Regions from separate parts of the Pseudomonas sp. FW305-3-2-15-E-TSA4 genome, predicted to be linked through region 2. Evidence: predicted binding sites of a transcription regulator. Region 2 holds the regulator's gene; the other holds the start of a gene.
What was found. The regulator FliA, encoded in region 2, starts transcription of late flagellar genes. The targets are predictions, from matches to a motif close to CTAAAGTTTNNNNNNNNNNNGCCGNTAA.
Positions count from the first base shown of each region.

Region 1: the regulator FliA is predicted to act here: its motif matches at 1,722-1,749, upstream of AC3WMV_RS19350 (methyl-accepting chemotaxis protein).

Region 1 covers NZ_JBYSZP010000014.1:26,225-29,633, forward strand. The annotation lists gene AC3WMV_RS19340 (NorM family multidrug efflux MATE transporter) at 1-591, opposite strand, end outside; gene AC3WMV_RS19345 (LysR substrate-binding domain-containing protein) at 751-1,671, shown strand; gene AC3WMV_RS19350 (methyl-accepting chemotaxis protein) at 1,853-3,409, shown strand, end outside.
Region 2 covers NZ_JBYSZP010000017.1:118,781-122,189, reverse strand. The annotation lists gene AC3WMV_RS22810 (protein phosphatase CheZ) at 1-771, opposite strand, end outside; gene AC3WMV_RS22805 (chemotaxis response regulator CheY) at 789-1,160, opposite strand; gene fliA (RNA polymerase sigma factor FliA) at 1,326-2,066, opposite strand; gene fleN (flagellar synthesis regulator FleN) at 2,063-2,893, opposite strand; gene flhF (flagellar biosynthesis GTPase FlhF) at 3,007-3,409, opposite strand, start outside.

The sequences.
Region 1 (3,409 bases), on a different contig from region 2:
CGTGACCAGACCGATGCCGGTCAACCCCAGTTTCGGCAGGCCGAACATGCCGGTGATCAGTGCGTAATTGAGCAGGAAGTTGGCCACGGTGCCGCCGAGGCTGATGACCATCACCGGGGTCGCCCGGCCGATCGCACTGGTGAAGCCGCGCAGGGCCATGAAGCTCAGGTAGCCGGGCAGGGCGAAGGGCAGAGCGATCAAAAATTGTCCAGCGGCGTTGACGTTGGTTTCGGTCTGGCCGAACAGCAGCAAGACCGGCTTCAGATTCCACAGCAGCAACCCGGCGCCCAGCGCCATCAGCCACGCTAGCCACAACCCGGCCTGGGTCAGGCGTGCCGCGCCGATGATGTCGCCGGCACCCTGACGGATCGCCACCAGCGTGCCGACCGCTGCAATCACACCGATGCAGAAAATCGACACGAATGAATAACTCGCTGCCCCCAGTCCGCCGCCGGCCAGGGCTTCGGGGCTGAGGCGCGCCATCATCAGGGTGTCGGTCAGCACCATCAACATGTGCGCCAACTGTGAGGCGATCAACGGCCCCGCCAGCCGCAGGATGGCCCAGAGTTCGGTACGCACAGGATGCTGCATGGTCATCACCACCCATCAATCAGAGGGAACAAGAGACCGTCGATTTTCGGCGCTTGGCAGTGTTTGCACAAAAGGATAAAAAGGATGGGTGGCATGATTAAAACTCATCATGAGTAAACCTCGCCGGGGTGGCCGGATGCCGCCAAAGGAGCTTTGTGTATGTCCCGTCGTCTTCCTCCCTTGTATGCCCTGCGCGCATTCGAAGCGGCGGCGCGGCACAGCTCGTTCACCCGGGCGGCCGAGGAATTGTCGATCACCCAGAGTGCAGTCAGCCGGCACATCAAGACGCTGGAGGAACACTTTGCCTGCAAGCTGTTTCACCGCAGCGGACGCAACCTGCAACTCACCGAGTCGGCGCGGCTGCTGTTGCCGGGGATTCGCGATGGTTTTGCGGCCCTGGAGCGCGCCTGCAACACCTTGCGCGCCGAAGACGACATTCTGCGCATGAAAGCGCCGTCGACCCTGACCATGCGCTGGCTGCTGGCCCGGCTCAGCCGTTTTCGTCACCTACAGCCCGGCAACGAAGTGCAACTGACCAGTGCCTGGATGGACGTGGATTCGGTGGACTTCAACAACGAGCCCTTCGACTGCGCGGTGCTGCTGAGCGATGGGCACTTCCCGCCGGACTGGGAGGCCAGCCTGCTGTTTCCCGAGGAATTGATTCCTGTCGGCGCGCCGAACCTGCTGAACGATCAGCCCTGGGATGTGACGCGGTTGGCCTCCACCGAGTTGCTGCACCCGACCCCGGACCGGCGCGACTGGCGCAGTTGGCTGGAACACATGGGGCTGTCCGATCAGGTTTCGCTCAAGGGCGGACAGGTGTTCGATACCCTGGAGCTGGGCATGATTGCCGCGGCCCGTGGTTACGGGGTATCGATGGGCGATTTGCTGATGGTCGCCGAGGATGTGGCGCAAGGAAGACTGAGCCTGCCGTGGCCGACTGCCGTCGCCAGCGGTCTGAATTACTACCTGGTGTGGCCGAAAACCCGTCCCGGAGGTGAACGTTTGCGCCGTCTCAGCGACTTCCTGCAAGGCGAAGTGCGGGCCATGGCGCTGCCGGATGTAACACGCTTGAGCTGAAACGTTAGAGCCGCCACAATGCCGGCCTTGTGCCATAACCCTGCTGGTCGCTCAAGTATTCGGCTTTACCGCCGAATACGTGCATGTGGAACCGTCGTGCAGGTATCCACGATTCACCCCCATTAGAAAATTATCCGAGCTGCGATCAAGGAGGATCGGCAAGTTCGGCCAGGAGCTGTCCATGTCTCAACCTCGCGCTCGGATCGCCTCGCAGCTGGGCCTCGCGCTCGCCGTGATACTGGCGATTGTCATCAGCGGCAGTACTGTCTTTGCTCTGCGTTCGCTGGATACCGCCAACCTCGCCACCCGTGAAGAACACCTCGCCAGTGAAGCGCGGCTGCTGGCCGACCAGTTGAGCACCTTCCACGGCACGCTGCGTGAAAGCACCCAGCGCCTGAGCGGGCTGTTCGAGAAGCGCTTCAGCGCCGGTCTGAGCATTCACCCGGATGCACCGGTGGCGGTGGCCGGTACCCAGACTCCTGGTCTGCACCTGGGCAGCGAAGTGCTGAACAACAACTTCAAGGAAGTCGACGAGTTCAAGCAAATGACCGCTGGGGTTGCCACGTTGTTCGTACGCAGCGGCGAAGACTTCGTGCGGGTCAGCACCTCGCTGACCAAACAGGACGGCACGCGCGCCATCGGCACTTTGCTCGATCATGCGCACCCGGCTTATGCGAAGTTGATGGCCGGGCAAGGCTACGTCGGCCGCGCGTTGCTGTTTGATCGCTCCTACATGACCCAATACACCCCGGTGCGCGACAGCAGCGGCAAGGTGATTGCGGTGTTGTTCGTTGGTTTTGACTACACCGACGCGCAGAACGCCCAGTTCGACAACCTCAAGCGCTTCCGCATCGGCCAGACCGGTTCGCTGGCGCTGCTGGATGAGCAGAACAAATGGCTGGTGGCGCCGGCGGGTGTCCAGGCACTGGATCAGGCGGTCACGGTGATCGGCGGCCTGGCCAAAACCCCGGGCAAGGGGCAGTTCTGGAGCGACAAGAACGAAGATTTTTACAGCGTTTCCGTGCCATTCGACGGTGGTCCGTGGGCGGTTGTGGCGAGCATGCCTAAAGCCGAAATTCGCGCGGTGACCTGGAGCGTCGGCACGCAACTGGCTATCGGCAGTCTGCTGGCCATGCTGCTGGCGGTGGGTTCGGTGGTGTGGTTGCTGCGCAGCAAACTGGCGCCGCTGAGTGATCTGGTGCGTCAGGCCGAAGCGCTGGGTGCCGGTGATCTGAGCGTGCGCCTGAACGTGTCGAGCAACGACGAGATCGGACAGTTGTCCCGTGCGTTCAACCAGATGAGCCAGGCGCTGTCGACGATGGTCGAACACATCCGCCGCTCCTCGGAAGAGGTCAACAGCCGCGCCCAGGCACTGTCCGGTTTGTCCGGCGGTGCCTACGAAGGCATGGAACAGCAGTCCGGCGAAATCACCAGCATGGCCGGCGCAGTTGAAGAGTTCAGCGCCACCTCGCTGAACATTGCCGACAACATGGGTGCCACCCAGCGTTTGGCCCAGGAAAACGCTCAGCAGACGCAGATCGGTCGTACTTCCATGGACGAAGCGTCTTCCTCGCTGGAGCAAATCGCTGGCGCGTTGAACACCACGGCTACCGTGATCAACACCCTTGGCCAGCGTTCCCAGGAAATCGGCGGCATTGTCAGTGTGATCACCTCGATTGCCGAACAGACCAACCTGCTGGCGCTCAACGCGGCCATTGAAGCGGCCCGTGCCGGTGAA
Region 2 (3,409 bases):
TAACAAATCGTCCACATCGTCCTGACCGGACACAACGTCTTCTCGTTTATCGGCATGAATCTGCGGACCTTCACCCTGCGAGAGATGTTTTTGTGGATCTTTTTCTGCAAGCATCGCGGCACGGTCGTGTTCGATGCCCGCAAAGCGGTCAACCTGACTGGCCATGAGGACGAGTTTGAGCAAATTGCTTTCGACTTCGGTGACCAGTTGGGTCACACGCTTGATCACCTGACCTGTGAGGTCCTGGTAATCCTGAGCCAGCAGGATGTCGTTGAGGTTGCTCGACACCGCACGGTTGTCCGTGCTGCTGCGTGACAGAAAACCGTCGACCCGGCGCGCCAGTTCGCGGAACTCTTCAGCTCCGACCTCACGACGCATGAAGCGGCCCCAATCGGTGCTCAGGGCCTGGGCTTCTTCAGCCAGGCCATTGACTACCGGGGTGGCGCTTTCCACCAGATCCATGGTGCGGTTGGCCGCGGCTTCGGTCAGCTTGACCACATAGCCCAGGCGTTCGGTGGCGTCGGTGATTTGCGACACTTCCTCGGCCTGCGGCATGTGCGGATCGATCTGGAAATTGACGATCGCACTGTGCAGTTCGCGTGTGAGCTTGCCCACTTCCTGATACAGGCCGCGGTCACGGGTCTGATTGAGCTCATGGATCAGTTGCACAGCGTCGCCGAACCTGCCTTTTTCAAGGCTCTCGACCAGTTCGACCGCGTGTTTTTTCAGGGTCGACTCGAAATCGCCCTGTGAAGATTCGTTATGCTCCATAGCTCCCCCGCGCGTCATCAGCCGATGCGTTCGAAAATCTTCTCGATTTTGTCTTTCAACGCCTGAGCCGTGAAAGGTTTGACCACGTAGCCGTTCACACCGGCCTGAGCGGCTTCGATGATTTGCTCGCGCTTGGCTTCAGCGGTCACCATCAGCACCGGCAGATGCTTGAGTTTTTCATCGGCACGCACGTGGCGCAGCAAGTCGATACCGGTCATGCCCGGCATGTTCCAGTCCGTTACCAGAAAGTCGATGCTGCCGCTGTTGAGTACCGGAATGGCGGTAGTGCCATCGTCGGCCTCGACGGTGTTGGTGAACCCGAGATCGCGCAGCAGGTTCTTGATGATCCGCCGCATCGTTGAGAAGTCATCAACGATGAGGATTTTCATGTCTTTGTTCAATTCGACCTCCAAGCAGTCTTAAACGCGCCCAGCACCTGGACGCGCCACTTCAATCAATCGGCGCAGCACTCGAAGACTGTCTGGAGCACAACAGAGCAAGACCGGTGCCGTTCTCACCGCACCAGCCTCGTTCGCAGTGTCCCCACACTGCCTTCAGCGCGCTCGCCACTCCCCCAAACGCCCCCGCAAACGGGCCGCGCACTGGCTGTGTAACTGGCTGACCCGCGATTCACTGACGCCAAGGACTTCACCGATCTCCTTGAGGTTCAGCTCTTCGTCGTAGTACAGCGCCAACACCAGTCGCTCACGCTCCGGCAAATTGGCAATCGCGTCCGCCAGCGCCGCCTGGAAGCGTTCATCTTCCAGATCGCGTGACGGCTCAAGATGAGCACTGGCGCCATCCTCGTGCAGCCCTTCGTGTTCGCCGTCCTGCAACAGGTCGTCGAAACTGAACAGCCGGCTGCCCAGGGTGTCATTCAAAATCCCGTAGTAATCGTCGAGACTCAATTGGAGTTCGGCCGCAACCTCGTGATCTTTAGCGTCACGGCCGGTTTTAGCTTCAATTGAGCGAATGGCATCGCTGACCATACGGGTATTGCGGTGAACCGAGCGCGGTGCCCAATCCCCTTTGCGCACTTCATCGAGCATCGCGCCGCGGATCCGGATGCCCGCGTACGTTTCGAAACTGGCGCCTTTGCTGGCGTCATATTTGGTCGAGACTTCGAGCAGGCCGATCATCCCGGCCTGAATCAGGTCTTCAACCTGCACACTCGCCGGCAAGCGCGCCAGCAAGTGATAGGCAATGCGCTTGACCAGTGGCGCGTAACGCTCGATCAACTCGTACTGCGCGTCACGTGCCGACTTCTTGTAGTAGTTCATACCGCTCGCGGTCATAACACAGGCCCTGCTGTTTGCTGCACGAGGCGCTCGACGAAAAACTCAAGGTGGCCACGCGGGTTGGCAGGCAGCGGCCAGGTATCGACCTTCTGCGCGATCGCCTTGAACGCCAGCGCGCACTTGGAACGCGGAAAGGCTTCATAGACCGCTCGCTGCTTCTGCACTGCCTTGCGCACGCTTTCGTCGTACGGCACGGCGCCGACGTATTGTAAGGCGACGTCGAGGAAGCGATCCGTGACCTTGGTCAACTTGGCGAACAGGTTGCGCCCTTCCTGCGGGCTCTGCGCCATGTTGGCCAGCACGCGGAAGCGGTTCATGCCGTAGTCGCGGTTGAGCAGTTTGATCAGCGCGTAGGCGTCGGTGATCGAGGTCGGCTCGTCGCAGACCACCAGCAACACTTCCTGCGCGGCGCGGACAAAACTGACTACCGAGTCACCAATACCCGCAGCGGTGTCGATCACCAGCACATCGAGGTTGTCGCCGATGTCGCTGAAAGCCTGAATCAGACCGGCATGTTGCGCCGGGCTCAGGTGCACCATGCTTTGGGTGCCGGAAGCGGCCGGCACGATGCGGATCCCGCCGGGGCCCTGCAACAGCACGTCGCGCAGCTCACAGCGGCCTTCGATCACATCGGCCAGAGTACGTTTGGGGGTCAGTCCCAGCAGAACGTCGACGTTCGCCAGCCCCAGATCGGCGTCCAGCAGCATGACCCGACGGCCAAGCTCTGCCAGCGCCAGAGACAAGTTCACTGACACGTTAGTCTTGCCGACGCCACCTTTGCCGCCGGTCACCGCGATCACCTGTACGGGATGCATGCTGCCCATGTTATTTCTTTACCTTGTCTTGCATAGACGGAGGCCACATTACTGGCTGCGCGTTCTCAACCGGAACAATGCATGGCAGACCATCGATGTAGGTACAAAAACGGTTCATTACCTCAGCCAACCTGCTTGGTCGGGCTGTGGTAGATATCAGCGAACATGTCAGCCATGGCTTCTTCGCTGGGTTCTTCCTGCATTTGCACGCTGACGGCGCGGCTGACCAGTTGATGACGGCGCGGCAGATGCAGATCATCCGGAATCCGTGGGCCATCGGTCAGGTACGCGACCGGCAGTTCATGACTGATCGCCAGGCTCAACACTTCGCCAAGGCTGGCCGTCTCATCCAGTTTAGTCAGGATGCAGCCGGCTAGCCCGCAACGCTTGTAACTGTGGTACGCGGCGGTTAGAACCTGTTTCTGGCTGGTGGTTGCCAGCACCAGATAATTTTTTGAACGGATGCCACGCCCGGCCAGACTTTCCAGCTGCATGCGCAAGGCCGGATCGCTGGCCTGCAAGCCG